4 regions of the Bradyrhizobium sp. S3.12.5 genome follow, and region 2 is predicted to be linked to each of the others. Evidence: predicted binding sites of a transcription regulator. Region 2 holds the regulator's gene; each other region holds the start of a gene.

Region 1 (4,306 bases), on a different contig from region 2:
CCAATCGCGGATCTCCGGCATGTCCTCGCCGTGCTCGCGCACGTAACGCGAATGCTCGATCAACTTGTCGCGGAACTGTTGCTTCACCTGCGCAGCCTTGGTCGCAAGTCCCGGCACACGCTCGATCGCCTCGATCGCGAGGTGGTAGCGGTCGAGCCCGTTGAGCACGACCATGTCGAACGGCGTCGTCGTGGTGCCTTCCTCGGCAAAGCCGCGCACATGTAAGCCGTCATGGTTGGTGCGGTTATAGGTCAGCCGGTGGATCAGATAAGGATAGCCGTGATAGGCGAAGATGACAGGCTTGTCGTGCGTGAACAGGCTGTCGAAGTCGCGATCGGACAGGCCATGCGGATGCTGCTCTTTCGGTTGCAGCGTCATCAGGTCGACGACGTTGACGACACGGATCTTGATGTCCGGCAGCGCCTTGCGCAGGAGATCGACGGCCGCGAGCGTCTCCAAGGTCGGCACGTCACCGGCGCAGGCCATCACCACATCGGGCTCGCCAACCGCGTCCTCGTTGCCGGCCCACGTCCAGATGCCAATGCCGGCGTCGCAATGGTTAGCGGCATCCTGCATCGAGAGCCATTGCGGCGCCGGCTGCTTGCCGGCGACAATCACGTTGATGCGATTGTAAGTGCGCAGGCAGTGGTCGGCGATCCACAGCAGGGTGTTGGCGTCCGGCGGGAAATAGATGCGGACGATGTCGGCCTTCTTGTTGGCGACGAGGTCGACGAAGCCGGGATCCTGATGGCTGAAGCCGTTATGGTCCTGCCGCCAGACATGCGAGGTCAGAAGATAATTGAGCGAGGCGATCGGACGCCGCCACGGCAGATGCCGCGTCACCTTCAGCCATTTGGCGTGCTGGTTGAACATGGAATCCACGATGTGGATGAAGGCCTCGTAGCAGGAGAAGAAGCCGTGGCGTCCGGTGAGCAGGTAGCCCTCGAGCCAGCCTTGGCAGAGATGCTCGCTCAGCACCTCCATCACGCGGCCGTCCTGCGCGAGATGCACGTCGTAGGATTCGACCGGCTCCATCCAGACCCGTTCGGTGGCGTCGAACACGGCATCGAGACGGTTTGATGCGGTCTCGTCCGGACCCATGAGGCGGAAGTTGCGCTCTTGCGCGTTGAGGCGGATGACGTCGCGCAAAAACTTGCCAAGCTCACGCGTCGCTTCGCCCGTGACGCCGCCGGGCTGCGGCACGTCGACGCCAAAACTGCGGAAGTCCGGCAGCTTCAGCTCCTTCTTCACCAGCCCGCCATTGGCGTGCGGATTGGCTCCCATGCGCCTGTTACCTTCGGGCGCCAGCGACTGAAGCTCGGGAATGAGCGCGCCGCTGGCGTCGAACAGCTTTTCCGGCTGGTAGCTGCGCATCCAGTCATCGAGAATCTTCAAATGCGCAGGGTTCTCGCGACAGCTAGCAACGGGCACCTGATGCGCACGCCAAAATCCTTCGACCTTCTTGCCGTCGACCTCCTTCGGGCCTGTCCAGCCCTTCGGGCTGCGCAGCACGATCATCGGCCAGCGCGGCCGTTCGACGCTTGTGCGCCCATCGCGCGCGTGCTGCTGGATAGAACGGATGCTGGCGAGCGCGACGTCGAGCGCGTCCGCCATGGCCCGGTGCATCAATTTGGGATCGTTGCCCTCGACGAACAGCGGCTCGTGGCCGAATCCGCGGAAAAGATCGCGGATCTCGCTGTCAGGCATGCGGCCGAGCACGGTCGGATTGGCGATCTTGTAGCCGTTGAGATGCAGGATCGGCAGCACCGCGCCGTCGTGGGCGGGATTCAGGAACTTGTTGGAGTGCCAGGACGTGGCAAGCGGGCCGGTCTCGGCTTCGCCGTCGCCGACGACGCAGGCGACGATGAGGTCGGGATTGTCGAATGCCGCGCCATAGGCGTGCACCAGCGCATAACCGAGCTCGCCACCTTCGTGGATCGAGCCCGGCGTTTCCGGCGCGGCGTGGCTCGGAATGCCGCCGGGGAAGGAGAACTGCCTGAAAAGTTTTCGCAATCCGTCCGCATCGCGCGGGATGTCTGGATAGATCTCGCTGTAGCTGCCTTCCAGATAGGTGTTGGCGACCATGCCCGGGCCGCCATGACCGGGACCGCAGACATAGATCATGTCGAGGTCATGCGCGCGGATGACGCGGTTGAGGTGGGCGTAGATGAAGTTCAGCCCCGGCGTCGTGCCCCAATGGCCGAGCAAGCGCGGCTTGATGTGCTCGGGCCGCAACGGCTCGCGAAGCAGCGGATTGTCGAGGAGATAAATCTGCCCGACCGAGAGGTAGTTCGCGGCGCGCCAGTAGCGATCGAGGAGATCGAGGTCGCTGCTCGCCGCGGCCGATTGTCGTTGATTTGTCATGTTCCTGCCGACTTTCACCCGGGACCGTCACCAACCGAGTTCCGGCGAGATCGATCCTTCAGCCGCATCAAGCGGGATCGAGGTCACGCGTTGTTGCGTGAGGCCAATAGTCAGCGCGCGAGGTTTGGGCAGCTCTACTGTGCATGGGGTTGTTTTCGCGTTTTTCGTTTCTGTTCTTGATTTGTTCTTTTGACGTGCTATCTTGGCTTCATGAGTCCAGCTTCTTCTTCTGCTCTCAAGCACCCGCCGGTCACGGCGCCCTCCGAGCCGGCGGGTGCGCCTTCTAATTTCCCCGAGCTTGGCGTCGCCATCGACCGTGCGCGCAAGCGTGGGCGGGGCGCGCAATCCAACGCCAGCGGCCGCTACGAGGCCGAGGCACGCGTCGCCTTCGACGACGGCTGGCAGAGCCTGGAAGAGCTGCCGCCGTTCAAGACCACGGTCGGTGTCGACACCTCGCGCAAGGTGATTACCCGCAACGATTCCCCCGACATCGGCTTCGATCGGTCGATCAATCCCTACCGCGGCTGCGAGCATGGCTGCGTCTATTGCTTCGCGCGGCCGACGCATGCCTATCTCGGCCTGTCGCCGGGCCTCGACTTCGAGTCAAAGCTGTTCGTGAAACCCGAGGCGCCGGCGCTGCTCGAGAAGGAGCTCGCGGCCGCCGGCTACGAGCCGCGGATGATCGCGATCGGCACCAACACCGATCCCTATCAGCCGATCGAGCGCGAGCGCAAAATCATGCGCGGCATTCTCGAGGTGCTGGAGCGCGCCGGCCATCCCGTCGGCATCGTCACCAAGTCGGCGCTGGTGGTGCGCGACATCGACATTCTCGCCCGCATGGCCAAGCGCAACCTCGCCAAGGTCGCGATATCGGTGACCTCGCTCGACCCAAAACTCGCGCGCACCATGGAGCCGCGCGCCTCGACGCCGCCGAAGCGGCTTGAGGCGCTGAAGCAGCTCTCGGACGCCGGCATTCCGACCACGGTGATGGTCGCGCCCGTGATCCCCGCGCTGAACGATTCCGAGATCGAGCGCATTCTCGATGCCGCGGCGCACGCCGGCGTCAAGGAAGCCTCCTACGTGCTGCTGCGGCTGCCGCTCGAGGTCCGCGATCTCTTCCGCGAATGGCTGATGGCGAACTATCCGGACCGCTATCGCCACGTCTTCACGCTGATCCGCGACATGCGCGGCGGCCGCGACTACGACGCCAAATGGGGCGAGCGCATGAAGGGCACCGGCCCGATGGCCTGGACCATCGGCCGTCGCTTCGAGATCGCCTGCGACCGGCTCGGGCTGAACAAGCGCCGCGCGAAACTGACCACGGATCATTTTGCCCGGCCAAAGCAGAACGGCGAGCAGCTCAGCCTGTTCTGAGGCGCGGAGCAACAACCTGTCTGAATAACGGGAATTGTTGGGGTTCCCTGTTGCGCAGGCCGGATCGCTTGCGCACGATCCCGGCCATGATTCGGGACAAGTCCACCAAGACACCAGCCAAAGAGGCGTCAAAGAACGACGCTGCCAGGAATGCCGCGCCAGCGAAAGCGAGCTTCCGTCGTGAGCGCGCGCTGATCAAGCGCGGCATCTGGCCGGTGGCTGGCTGCGACGAGGCCGGTCGCGGGCCGCTCGCCGGCCCCGTGGTGGCGGCTGCGGTGATTCTCGACCCCGACCGCATTCCGCGCGGCATCGACGATTCCAAGCGGCTGACGGCGGAGGAGCGCGAGAAGCTTTTCGACAAGATCTGTGCCACCGCCCAGGTCTCGGTCGCGGTCGCCTCGCGCTTCCGCATCGACCGCGACAACATCCTGCGCGCCTCGCTCTGGGCGTTGAAGCGCGCGGTGATTGCGCTGCCGGAGACGCCGAAGCACGTCTTCGTCGACGGCCGCGACCGGCTCGATACCGCATGCGACTGCGAGGCCGTGATCGGCGGCGACGGCATCGTGCT
Region 2 (4,306 bases):
TCAGGGTTTCATTCTCGCGGACGCCCAGGCCCGCCCGATCTTCGTCAATCGTCGCGCGCGCGAATGGCTCGACGCCGCCGACGGCATCGTGATCGACGCGGGCGCGCTGAGCGCCATCACCAGCGACGATGGCCGTTGTCTGCAAACGCTGGTCGGTTCGTGCAGCATCGATAATCCCGATCGCATCGGAGGCGAGATGAGCCTGCGGCGGCTTCCCGGCCGCATGCCGCTGCACGTGCAGGTAACGCCGGTCGGCAGCGATTGGGCGGAGAGCTCGGTGTCGCTCGCCTCCGGCTGGCGATCGAGTGCGATGGTGCTGATCACCGACCCCGAGCCGGACGCGAGATCAAGACTCGACGCCCTACGCGCGCGTTACGGCCTGACCCGTGCCGAAGCGGCCTTCGCGCTCGAGATCGTCAAGGGCGGCGGCCGCAAAGCCACGGCCGAACGGCTCGGCATCGCGGACGGAACCGCGCGCAGCCATCTGTCGAAGATCTTCGACAAGACCGGCGTGGGGCGACAGGCCGAGCTGGTGCGGCTGTTGCTCCAGAAATAGCTGCGTCCGCGCGTATGCGCATCCGTTTTGCCTCAACGGCCACAGTCGGCTAGAACGCTGGCCGCGACCTGATTGTCGCGTTGCCCAAGCAGGAGCTTTCAGCCGTGGCCCTCATGCCGGTTTCCGATGCGCTTGCCGCGGTGCTCGCCGGTGCGGAGCCGCTGCCCGAGGAATCTGTCGCGCTTGATGCGGCCTTCCATCGCGTCCTCGCGCGCGACGTCGCGGCGCGGCGCACGCAGCCACCGCAGGCGATGTCGGCGATGGATGGCTATGCCGTCCGCGCGGCCGATGCAGCCAGGGTCGATGCGCAGCTCAATGTCATCGGCGAGGTCGCTGCCGGCCGGCCGTTTGCAGGAACTGTCGGTGCCGGGCAAGCCGTCCGGATCTTCACCGGCGGTGTCGTTCCCGACGGCGCGGACGCAGTCGTGATCCAGGAGGACACCGTTGCCGACGGCAAGCGCATCACGATCAAGGAGGAAGCCGTCACCGGTCGGCACATCCGCCCGGCCGGCGTCGACTTCTCCGAGGGTGACGTGCTGCTGCGCAAGGGCGCCCGGCTGACGGAGCGCGACCTCGCGCTTGCCGCCGGCATGAACCACCCGCAATTGGCGGTCAGCCGCCGTCCGAAGGTCGCGATTCTTGCCACCGGCGACGAGCTGGTGATGCCGGGCACGACGCCTGGTCATGGCCAGATCGTTTATTCCAACGGCTACGCCCTGCATGCGCTCGCTCGCAGCGAGGGGGCCGACACCATCGACCTCGGGATTGCCGCCGACACGCTTGCCGCCACCACCGCCGGCATCCGCCGCGCGCGCGAATCCGGCGCCGACATCCTGATCACGACGGGCGGCGCCTCGGTCGGCGACCACGATCTGGTGCAGCAGGCGCTCCGCGACGAAGGCACCTCGATGGCGTTCTGGAAAATCGCGATGCGGCCGGGCAAGCCGATGATGAACGGGCAGCTCGGGGCGATGCGCGTAATCGGCCTGCCCGGCAATCCCGTGTCATCCTACGTTTGCGGCTTCCTGTTCATGGTGCCGCTGATTCGTGCGTTGTCGGGCCGTTCGATGGTTCATCACCGCCGCGAACGCGCCGTGCTCGGCCGCGACGTCGGCGCCAATGACCAGCGCGAGGACTATCTGCGCGCCCGCCTGGATGTGCGTGATGACGGCACGCTGATCGCCCTTCCCGTCAATCACCAGGACTCCTCGCTGCTTGCGAATCTCGCTGCGGCACAGGCACTTCTCGTGCGCGCACCGTTCGCACCGAGGGCCGAAGCGGGAGCGCCCTGCGAGGTGCTGCGACTGCCCGTTTGAGCGCATTGTTCGCATGCGTTCCGCGAACTTTGTCGCGTTCACGGTAAATTAAGCAGTTGCGGAACAAGTATCGAACATATAGTGTCCGTTCATGATTTGTTTCGAGCGTGTGCGGCTTATTGCTGACTTCAGCGTCTCGGAATCGAACGACATCAACCGGGGGATTTTGGTCGAGATGTTAACGCGCAAACAGTACGAGCTCCTGCGGTTCATCAGTGAACGTCTGAAGGAAAGCGGCGTGCCGCCCTCCTTCGACGAGATGAAGGACGCGCTCGATCTGCGCTCGAAATCAGGCATCCATCGCCTGATCACTGCGCTCGAGGAGCGCGGCTTCATCCGCCGCCTGCCCAACCGCGCCCGCGCCATCGAGGTGATCAAGCTGCCCGAACTCCAGGCCGCCGCTGGCAGCCGCCGCGGCTTCACGCCGAGCGTCATCGAGGGCAATCTCGGCAAGGTGCGCCCGGCGTCGAGCCTGCCGGCCGACGAGGGTGAGCGTCCAGTCGCAGTGCCCGTGATGGGCCGGATCGCGGCCGGCACGCCGATCGAGGCTTTGCAAACCCGCAGCCACACCATCAGCGTCCCGCCCGACATGCTCGGCTCGGGCGAGCACTACGCGCTCGAAGTGCGCGGCGACTCCATGGTGGAGGCCGGCATTCTCGATGGCGACATGGCGCTGATCCAGCGCAACGAGAGCGCCGATACCGGCGACATCGTGGTCGCCCTGATCGACGACGAGGAAGCGACACTCAAGCGTTTCCGCCGTCGCGGCGCCTCGATCGCGCTCGAGCCGGCCAACGCGGCCTATGAGGTTCGCATCCTGCCGCCCAACCGGGTCAAGATCCAGGGCAAGCTGATCGGGCTGTACCGGAAGTACTGATCGCGTCGCTATCGGCGAGCGCAATCAACGATTGGAGCGGACGATTGTCCGCTCCGGCTGGGTAGTCTTTCTGGTTTTGCACAGATTATCCGGCCCCTTCTCCAGCGCTACATCCTCGGCACGCCGCAACGAAGCACGCATTGCTTCGCAGGGCCTTTGCCAGACCGAGGAGACCAACATGCGCAAGATCATTTTGAGCACCGTCACGATGACGCTGATCGCAGTATCAGCGTCGCAGGCCTTAGTGTCGCAAGCCTTGGGGTCGCAAGCCTTGGGGTCGCAAGCCTTGGGCTCGCAAGCCTTGGCTGCGCAGCCGCAGCACCACGCTCGCAAAGCACCGCGCGCAACGACCGAGCAATTCCGCAATGCCCGTAACGCCGTCGCGCAGCCGGCTTGGCAATATTCGGGCTGGTCAGCGCCAGCCGGCCGCTGAAGCAACGCGCTCACCGAATGCGCGGGAGCAGGCTTTGTTCCTCGTGCATTTGAAAAAGATAATGTGATCGCGCTCTGCTGATGCGAGCCGCAGATTTGCCCACAAACAAGCATAAGATGAGCTTCCACTCTGATAGGGGCCTGCGCCTCCGAGACAGAGGCGCGGGTGCTCTATCCTGATTGAGGAGCACCCGATGTGTGACTATAGCCTGCATGCCGTCGCGACGCGTCCCGCAGAAGTTGGCGAGACGATCGTCACGACAACGTTCCGCGGCACCTCGACGCGCGGCTTCGCCTCCGAAGCCGACATGTCCGTCGCGGTCTGCCTGCTGCCGGGAACGGAGCTCGCCTTCGCCGACAACGTCCGCTACGACAATCGCTGGATCTGGACGCGCACCATCAACTCGCGCGTCGGCAAGTTCGGCAAGGTCGATCCGCACATTCCCGACCGCCATCACGACGCGATCGAATTCCCCGACGGCAAATACGTCCTGGTGACGCAACTGGTCGAAGGCCAGCGCGCAACCGTGCTGCAACTGCCCGTGACCCAGCCGCTCGGCGAGCGCGAGCACAAGCCGCAGGTCGCCGACAGCCGCTCCACGTCCCCGCGCCTGCCGATCGGCTAAGCCGTCGATCTCAGTCATCGGCCTGCAGGTCGGCGTCAGACGGCGTTGCGTCTTTGGAGCGCGGAGCTGCCGACCGCGGCATGAGGGTCTGTTCGAAATCTCCATCGCCGGCCGCCGCCGGCGACCAGGGGCGGTTTGCGCCCCTCGCCTTTACCGCCTGAATCGCAAAGCCGTCGCCACGCGGCGTCAGCGCCAGCGCGCCCTGACGCACGAGACGTGGCCGATCGACCACCATCGCACCACAATCCGGCGGCGCGGACCTTGCCGTCACCACCAGTGCCGCGCGGCTGCAATCGTCTCCCAGCGCGTCAATGCGCAACGCCAGCGCAACGATGCGTCCGTCGGCGAGCGGCGTCACGCAGCCTGACTCGTCGCACGACACACCATCGGCAAGCGCGACGCTGCCGGGATCGCGAGAGTCGGCATCGGCCGCGAGCCACTCCTTGAGCAGAAAGCTGTCCTTGCTCGCCCTGATCAGGTGCAGCTGCCCGTCCCTGCC
Region 3 (4,306 bases), on a different contig from region 2:
GCAGGTCGAGAATGGCCCTCGCCTGTTCCATCGACAGCCGGATCGTGCCGTTGTCGCTGATGCGGTGGCGCGGATCGTCGATCAGCGTCAGCATGTCCTCGACGTCCCGGGCCGGCCAGTCGCGCGACATCAGGGTGTCGCGCGCGGTGGTCGGGTCAGGCGAGGTCCGGATGACGCGGATCATCTCGTCGATATTGGCGACCGCGATCGCCAGGCCGACCAGGATGTGGGCGCGATCGCGCGCTTTGGCGAGCAGGTACTTGGTGCGGCGCGTGACGACCCGCTCACGGAAGTCGACGAAGATGGCCAGCAGGTCCTTCAGATGCATGATCCGCGGACGGCCACTGTCGAGCGCCACCATGTTGACGCCGAAGCTCGTCTGCAGCGGCGTGAATCTGTAAAGCTGATTGAGCACCACGTCCGGCACGGCGTCGCGCTTCAATTCGATGACGACGCGGTAGCCGTCGCGATCCGATTCATCGCGCAGGTCGCCGATGCCCTCGATCTTCTTTTCCTTGACCAGCTCGGCGATGCGCTCGACCATCGTCGCCTTGTTCACCTGGTAGGGAATCTCGGTGATGATGAGCGCCTCGCGCTCCTTGCGGATGGTCTCGATCGCGACCTTGCCGCGCATGACGATCGAGCCGCGGCCGAGGTGATAGGCGGCGCGGATACCCGCTCGTCCGAGAATGATGCCGCCGGTCGGGAAATCCGGTCCCGGCACGATGTTGATGAGCTCGTCGATGGTCAGCGCGGGGTTATCGATCAACGCGACGCAGGCGTCGATGACCTCGCCGAGATTATGCGGCGGGATGTTGGTCGCCATGCCGACGGCGATGCCGCCGGCGCCGTTGACGAGAAGGTTCGGGAACTTGGCCGGAAGAACCGACGGCTCGGTCTCGTTGTTGTCGTAGTTCGGCTGGAAGTCGACCGTATCCTTGTCGATATCGGCCAGCAGAGCGAGCGCCGCCTTCGTCAGCCGTGCTTCGGTATAACGGTAGGCCGCCGGGGGATCGCCATCGACCGAGCCGAAATTGCCCTGGCCGTCGATCAGCGGCACGCGCATCGAGAAGTCCTGCGCCATACGGACCATGGCGTCATAGATCGACTGGTCGCCGTGCGGGTGATACTTACCGATGACGTCGCCGACCACGCGGGCGGATTTGACGTACTTTTTGTCGGGCGTGTGGCCCTGCTCATGCATCGAGTACAGGATGCGGCGATGAACCGGCTTCAAACCGTCGCGGGCATCGGGCAGCGCGCGCGCCACGATCACGCTCATAGCGTAGTCGAGATACGACTTCTTCATCTCCTCGAAGATGGAGACGGGGCGAATATCCGAGCGCTCCGGCTCGTCGCCGGGCTTCTTGTTGTCGTCGTCGGCCAAGGGAGAATCCGGTGAGTTTTTATCTGGGAATCATATAGCGTATCGAGGCTCTGATAACCACTCTTGCGAGCCCTTGGGAAGCGGTTTTTCCGTTTGTTTTTCCAGAGACTTACGCGCTTCTCGCCATCGTCGTCAGCGGCGCCGGAACAAGCCGCCCGGAACCACCCGTTATGCCCCGAAAAACACCTGGTGCATGATGCGCCCGGGCACCAGCGTGAACAGGCCGGCCACGACCAGCGCGCCGGTAAACAGCAGGATCATGATGCGGCGGTGATCGGTCACGCGGTGGGTGTGCGCCCGCCACACCGCGAGCGGCAGCATCACCAGCGTGAAGATCGACAGCAGGTGGATCGGGCCGAACGGCCCGACCATGCGGATCTGGTGGATCCAGAACGAGGACGCGGCCACCACGGCCATCAGCGCCACCCAGATCCAGCCGAATGTCCAATGCGGCAGTGTGCCTTTGGGCGCGGCGAACTGGACGAGACCGAGCACGAAGGCCGCCATCGCCACGAAGGCATGCAGCGGGATCGCCGGAGCGGCATCGAGCAATGGCGCGAGGCTCATGGGGCGCGTCCTCGCTTGGAGCCGGACGCCTCAGAACGGGATATCGTCGTCCATGTCGTTGCGGCCACCACCGCCGCCGGCGGCAACTGGGCGGCGCGGTGCGCTGCTGACGGGACCGGAGGAGCCGAAATCGCCGCCCGGCTCGTCGCCGAAGCTGCCACCTCCCCCGCCACCGCTGCGGCCGTCCAGCATCGTCAGCGTCGAGTTGAAGCCCTGCAGCACGACTTCGGTGGAGTACTTCTCGACGCCGGCCTGATCGGTCCATTTGCGGGTCTGGAGCGCGCCCTCGATGTAAACCTTGGCGCCCTTCTTCAGGTACTGCTCGGCGACCTTGCAGAGCCCTTCATTGAAGATCACGACGCGATGCCACTCGGTCTTTTCCTTGCGCTCGCCGCTGTTCTTGTCGCGCCAGGTCTCCGAGGTGGCAATGCTCAAATTCGCGATCGGCCGCCCGTCCTGGGTGCGGCGGATTTCCGGATCCTTGCCGAGATTTCCAACCAGAATGACCTTGTTGACGCTTCCCGCCATCGCCGCTCTCCACTCCAAATGCCGCTGAATTTAAAAAGGCGCGCCCTCGCTGCCGCCTGTTGGGCCGACCCTATACGCTTACGCGGGCGGACCGACCCGCCACGGCCTCGGTTATCCCCACATATAGCATCAGCCGAGCATCTGTTCCAGATTTGTTCCTGCGGAATTTGACCCCCGAACATGCGCGCACGCCGCTACCCCGGCCCGCTATTCATCCTGCGATGAATTGGAACCCTGCCGAGTTCCGCCAGAGCATGAAAAGCGCTTAACATTCATCAAGTTAGGTGCACTTCAATTGACCCATGACTGTTGCATTCCGGCGACGGACTCGACCTCCAGATTGCACTACGCTTGCCTCGGAATTGGTTCTTATGGGCGTCGCGCCTGATTGAACGCTTCGGGATTATTGAAGCGGACGACACTGGGGAGACTGCAATGAAGAAAATTCTGTTTGGCACAATTGGTATCGTTGCGTTCGGCCTGTCTGCACCGGCGAGTGCAGCGGATCTTGCGGCCCGTCCCTACACCAAGGCGCCGCCGCCGGTGGCCGCCGCCATCTACGACTGGAGCGGCTTCTACATCGGCATCAACGGCGGTGGCGGCTCGAGCCACAAATGCTGGGATAGCGTCGTCTTCGGCGGCGGCGCGCTCGTGGGCGGCGAAGGTTGCCACAACGCCACCGGCGGCACGGTCGGCGGCCAGGTCGGCTATCGCTGGCAATCCGCCAACTGGGTGTTCGGCCTCGAAGGCCAGGGCAACTGGGCCGACTTCTCCGGCGACAATGTCAGCGTTCTCTTCCCGGACCAGCGCAATCGCTCGAAGATTGACGCCTTCGGCCTGTTCACAGGCCAGGTCGGCTATGCCTGGAACAACGTGCTGTTCTACGTGAAGGGCGGCGGTGCCGTGGTCGCCGACAAGTACAACATTTTCGTTGCGCCCGGGTTCGCCGGCGACGGCACCCTGCTCGCCTCGACCAACGACACCCGCTGGGGTGGCACGGTCGGCGCGGGCCTCGAATTCGGCTTCGCGCAGAACTGGTCGGTGGGCGTCGAGTACGACCACATCTTCCTGGGCAATCGGACGCTCACCCTCAATGCACCCGGGGGCATTGCATTCCAGACTGACCGCATCAGCCAGAATGTGGATATGGGTCTTGTCCGCCTGAACTATCGCTTTGGCGGCCCGATCGTCGCAAAATACTGATATCCGCTGATTTCATTGGGAGATGGAAGGCCGGCCTCGCGCCGGCCTTTTTTGCTGCGAGTTCCCCGGAGGGAACTATAGGTCAGCGGCAATTACATTTTGCATCTGTTGTGACTTTTGAGAGACACAACTTGCGGCTTCAATGATGTAAGCCGACCCAAGTTGGACAACAGCGTCCGATGCTGCTTCCGACGCACGGAAGCCCAAAACAGAAACTGGGACTGGGATTGTTGAATATGAAGAAGATTTTGTTGGCTTCGGCCTGTCTGCTCGCCCTCACTGGCGCCGCTTCGGCTGCCGATCTGGCGGCTCGCCCCTACACCAAGGCTCCGGTGGCCGTGGCTTCGGTCTACAACTGGACCGGCTTCTACCTCGGTATCGTCGGTGGCGGCGCTTGGGAAGCCGCCTCTGGTGACCCGAAGATGAAGGGTGGCTTCGTCGGCGGCACCGCCGGCTACAACTGGCAGACCGGCAACGTCGTGTTCGGTATCGAGGCTGATGGCGCCTGGGCTGACGTCAGCGCTACGGCGACCGGCGCGACCCTCGTCCCCGGCTTCGGCGTCGTGACCGCGACCGCCAGCTCGAAGACCGACGCGATGGGCACCGTTCGCGGCCGCATCG
Region 4 (4,306 bases), on a different contig from region 2:
CAATCACGAGGTCGGCCAGGCCTGCCTGTTGAAGGGCGCCGGCAATGGACGAGTCCGTCGTGACAATGAGCCGCGTCATGCCGTGGCCTCAGGATTTCGTTAGAACAGGGCCATAGCGCCAGAGGCAATCGTTGGTCAGGTGCGTGCCGCCCCACCAGCGATCGATAGGATTGTAACGGGTGAAATCTTCACTACCCGCCAGCACCGCTTTACCAAACTCGGTCAGCGATAGTCTGCTGCGCAAATAAGCCGTATGGCGGTCTCTCAGATTCTCCCGGTCAATCGTCCGGAGTTCGTCGTCAAGTCCTGCCACGGCAGGTCTCGGGCCGAGTGCGAGCCCCTGGAGCAACCAGCCAAGCTCCCATTCATTAAAGACGCGCGTGCGGCGAAGCGAGCGGAGATGGAAGAGTGCATTCGTCCCCTCATAACCACGTGCGATGAGCTCAAGGAATCGGATCTCTGTTGCACCGAGACCCGTCGAAATTGAAGGAAGCTCAGCCAAGAGGTCGATCAAGGCCGGCCTCAGCATCAGCAGCGCATTCAGATCCCTATGAACGAGCTCGGCGCAAGTCTCGGGCGTCGGCGCAGCGTAGGCCTGCCAAGCCATACTTGCTGTTTCAAGTTCATCTGCGGTCACGCCGATGGTGGGGATATGGGGCAGCGACTTGGCGATAGAATTTGCGTCCTCTGTGATGAGATCGAAGGCAATCAGGCGTAGTCTTGCCTTAGCCAGAATCTCTGGGTGGGAGCGGAGGTAATCGAGAAGCCAGATCAGCTGGAGCTGATCATTAGGATTCCGATCAAACCACAATTCCACAACGTCGCAGGGCTGGCAGAACGCGACCAGAGAGAGATGTCCAGTCTCTTTGACAGCTTGAGGCTTTCGTCCGACGTAGTCCGACCAGTGCCTGCCCGGCTTTGCTGTCTCCGAACGGGCGGCGACATAGACTGCGAGTTCGTCGAGAGGCAAAGGCCCATCAACAAGACGGAACATGAACGGAATGACGGCCTCGGCGAGGCCCGAGCGCATGAGATCGCTCCCGGATGAACCCGTCAAAATCACACGCCTCATCACACCACCTGATCAACGAAACGCAAAAAGAAACGGGCACTGATGACGTCGGCAACTCAACGTCCTCAGCGCCCGCTCCTCGCGAAAAGTTCTTCGCGGTAAGCTTACTCGTCCGCGGGCTCTTCGCCGTCGGCGTCGCGCTCGGGGCTGCCGGCCAGAATCTGCTCGGCGATCAGGCCGGAGTTCTGGCGGATCGAGGTCTCGATCTTGGCGGTGATGTCGGGGTTGGCCTTCAGGAACGCTTTCGAGTTCTCGCGGCCCTGGCCGAGGCGCTGGCTGTCATAGGAGAACCAGGCGCCGGACTTTTCGACGATGCCGGCCTTGACGCCGAGATCGAGGATCTCGCCCATCTTGGAGACGCCTTCGCCGTACATGATGTCGAATTCGACCTGCTTGAACGGCGGCGCCAGCTTGTTCTTCACCACCTTGACGCGGGTGGTGTTGCCGACCACTTCGTCGCGCTCCTTGATCGCACCGATGCGGCGAATGTCCAGGCGGACGGAGGCGTAGAATTTCAGCGCGTTGCCCCCGGTGGTGGTTTCCGGCGAGCCGTACATCACACCGATTTTCATACGGATCTGGTTGATGAAGATCACCATGGTGTTGGACTTGTTGATCGAGGCCGTGAGCTTGCGCAGCGCCTGGCTCATCAACCGCGCCTGAAGTCCCGGCAGCGCGTCGCCCATCTCGCCCTCGAGCTCGGCCTTCGGCACCAGCGCCGCAACCGAATCGATCACCAGCACGTCCACCGCGCCCGAGCGCACCAGCGTGTCGCAGATTTCCAGCGCCTGCTCGCCAGTGTCCGGCTGGGAGATCAGAAGTTCGTCGATATTGACGCCCAGCTTGCGCGCATAGACCGGGTCGAGCGCGTGCTCAGCGTCGATGAAGGCGCAAATACCGCCCTTCTTCTGCCCTTCCGCCACCGTGTGCAGCGCCAGCGTGGTCTTGCCCGAGGATTCCGGCCCGTAAATCTCGACGACGCGCCCCTTGGGCAGGCCGCCGATCCCGAGCGCAATGTCGAGCCCGAGGGAGCCGGAGGACACCGCCTCGACATCCATCGAGCGGTCGTTCTTGCCGAGCTTCATCACCGAGCCCTTGCCGAACTGGCGCTCGATCTGGGAGAGCGCGGCAGCGAGAGCTTTACTCTTGTCCATGGAGGATCCTTCGACGATACGCAGGGCAGTGGTGGACATCGGGTCGTGCTCCTTATGGCGAGGATTCGGGTGCGGGACAAACGATTGGCGCGGCGGGTCGTCGATAAAAGTAATGTACCCCATTTGTTCTAGGTTCGCAATATGTTCTTTTGCGGAATTTGGTACTGGCCTGTTTCCATCCCCACTGGCCTAGCTTGAAAATCACAGTGGCTTGATTTGGCTTTTGTCGGACACCGAACAGACGGAGCTCTATGGCCGATTTTAGATTCGTGGGGCCGGAAAATGGAGGACCGCGCCATGCAGCGTAGGCGGATCAAGCACACGACGTCCTTTGAAGAACGATTGGCACAAGAAGCCAGACGGTTCAAACAGGCGGCCGAAAAAGAGGCTCCAGGCAGCACCGCTCGCGAACTGTTCTTGCGCAGGGCCCGCCAAGCCGAGACGGCTTCGCACATGAATGCGTGGCTGACCTCACCCGCTCTACAGATTCCCAAAACAGATGTGCAGCAAGACAACTGAGGCAGGCAGTGGCAATGAGCGAACCCGCCAAAGGCTGCCCATCGATTGTGGTTCCGGATTTGGATGATGAGGCCGAAGTTTTGCGCGTCGCGAAGGTCACTGCGTTGAAAACAGGCCGGATGGTGACTGTTCGAGATGCGGACGGCCTCAAGAGTGAGACTGTCTCCCCTATCAAACACTAGCGCTGGCGATGAACCGGGAAATCCTAATTTTCAGCGCTTCGTTGGTGTGGTTAGCCATTGTGGCAATCGGTTGCGTTTACGTGCTGATGCAATAGGGCCGCCTCATTCACGACAGGGGCATGGGATGCGGCGGAGGTGGCGCGCGGCCGGCCTGCGGGCGTTCCGTCCGGGCACGATGAACCACGATGAACCTTGGCACGGCACGACAGACACACCGGTATCGGGATTTTACATTTCCCCTCCCGGGGCTGGAAAGCCGCCGCCTGCGTCTCATTTAAGCGGGCGGCGTTTTATTTTTCCGGAGCCGCACGCGCCGTCATCATTCCGCAATCTTGTGGCACCGAACCTTTCCGTGGCTGCCGACTTGAAAAGGGGGCCGCCACCCATGGGGGATTGGATCATGACGGAAGACACGCAGCACCATGCTGTCAGGCGCAATTCTCTGCTCGAGGCGGCGCTCGAGGAGATGGCGAAGTTCGAGCGCAAGGAAATCGAGTTCCGCAAAAAGGACCGCGCGGAGCGTGCCGCCGACCTCCGCCTGCCGCTGGACGAGATCAAGGTGCATTAGGAAAGGTGCATTAGGAAACGCCAGCCGAAACAGGCCGTTGCCTACTGTGCATGGGGTTGTTTTCGCAGCTTTTGGCGGCACGTGCCGCCGAGGCCGCCGCTACATCAACGCCAGCAGCACGATGCCGATGACCAATACCACGAAGCCAGCCGCCGTCGCGGCGGCAAATGACCGCTCTACCTTGTCCATGATGCCACCCCGCTAGCAGCGCGCCACGTTTCCCCCATGGCTTCGCCGTGCCCGCAAAGTGTCGCCAACGGATGTGTCTGAAGTTGTGCGGGGGGATGTCTGAATTGGGACGTGAGAGCGGCTCTCGACGTGGCCGCAAGCCCCGGTCTGTCAGGCTGTCGTAAGCTGAACGGGCTAGGGTCGTCCGGCTATGGTGTTGCAGCCCAGCACCTCAGCCTCCAATAACCTTCTACCCCGCCCGGCTCTCCCCTGGCGGGGTTTTTTCTTGCGCGAGCACGGATCCATCGCGCGTGCTCCGCGTATGCCTCCGTGGTTCTCCGACCATGAACGGAGTTCCTGGCCGGGTGGCCGCGCGCGTGAAAAAGCATCCATCGGTTCCATTTTCGGAATCCGATTTCGCTTGTTTCGAACGGCGCGCGCTTGCTGAATTCCGATGAGCCACCTGCGACTTGGCGGCAAATTTTGCTTGTCGCTGGAATATTGCGACGGCCAACATTGTTACCCGACATGGCGAGGTGAATCGTGGAGGTGACCATGAATCACAGGGGCGTTGAGTTCACGGTTGCAAAGACGGCGATCCCGGGCGTCTGGCAATGGCAGTTCCGGATCGGCGACGAGACCA

What was found. Region 2 encodes LexA, which represses DNA repair genes until DNA is damaged. Its sites were predicted from a motif close to TGTTCNNNNTGTGTTCNG; they were not measured.
Region 1: the regulator LexA is predicted to act here: its motif matches at 2,536-2,553, upstream of ABIC09_RS25190 (PA0069 family radical SAM protein).
Region 3: the regulator LexA is predicted to act here: its motif matches at 2,625-2,642, upstream of ABIC09_RS24135 (single-stranded DNA-binding protein).
Region 4: the regulator LexA is predicted to act here: its motif matches at 2,358-2,375, upstream of recA (recombinase RecA).

The regions. Positions count from the first base shown of each region.
Region 1 covers NZ_JBEPRF010000018.1:24,234-28,539, reverse strand. Annotated here, with positions in the region: gene ABIC09_RS25195 (phosphoketolase family protein) at 1-2,364, opposite strand, end outside; gene ABIC09_RS25190 (PA0069 family radical SAM protein) at 2,575-3,738, shown strand; gene rnhB (ribonuclease HII) at 3,825-4,306, shown strand, end outside.
Region 2 covers NZ_JBEPRF010000010.1:81,638-85,943, forward strand. Annotated here, with positions in the region: gene ABIC09_RS16275 (helix-turn-helix transcriptional regulator) at 1-556, shown strand, start outside; gene ABIC09_RS16280 (molybdopterin molybdotransferase MoeA) at 661-1,872, shown strand; gene lexA (transcriptional repressor LexA) at 2,048-2,749, shown strand; gene ABIC09_RS16290 (hypothetical protein) at 2,928-3,182, shown strand; gene ABIC09_RS16295 (hypothetical protein) at 3,376-3,807, shown strand; gene ABIC09_RS16300 (ComEC/Rec2 family competence protein) at 3,818-4,306, opposite strand, start outside.
Region 3 covers NZ_JBEPRF010000016.1:154,336-158,641, forward strand. Annotated here, with positions in the region: gene gyrA (DNA gyrase subunit A) at 1-1,387, opposite strand, end outside; gene ABIC09_RS24130 (DUF2306 domain-containing protein) at 1,556-1,954, opposite strand; gene ABIC09_RS24135 (single-stranded DNA-binding protein) at 1,985-2,482, opposite strand; gene ABIC09_RS24140 (outer membrane protein) at 2,918-3,685, shown strand; gene ABIC09_RS24145 (outer membrane protein) at 3,922-4,306, shown strand, end outside.
Region 4 covers NZ_JBEPRF010000005.1:82,407-86,712, reverse strand. Annotated here, with positions in the region: gene ABIC09_RS08350 (hypothetical protein) at 1-79, opposite strand, end outside; gene ABIC09_RS08345 (hypothetical protein) at 89-1,030, opposite strand; gene recA (recombinase RecA) at 1,177-2,265, opposite strand; gene ABIC09_RS08335 (hypothetical protein) at 2,509-2,745, shown strand; gene ABIC09_RS08330 (hypothetical protein) at 2,760-2,927, shown strand; gene ABIC09_RS08325 (hypothetical protein) at 3,328-3,495, shown strand; gene ABIC09_RS08320 (hypothetical protein) at 4,219-4,306, shown strand, end outside.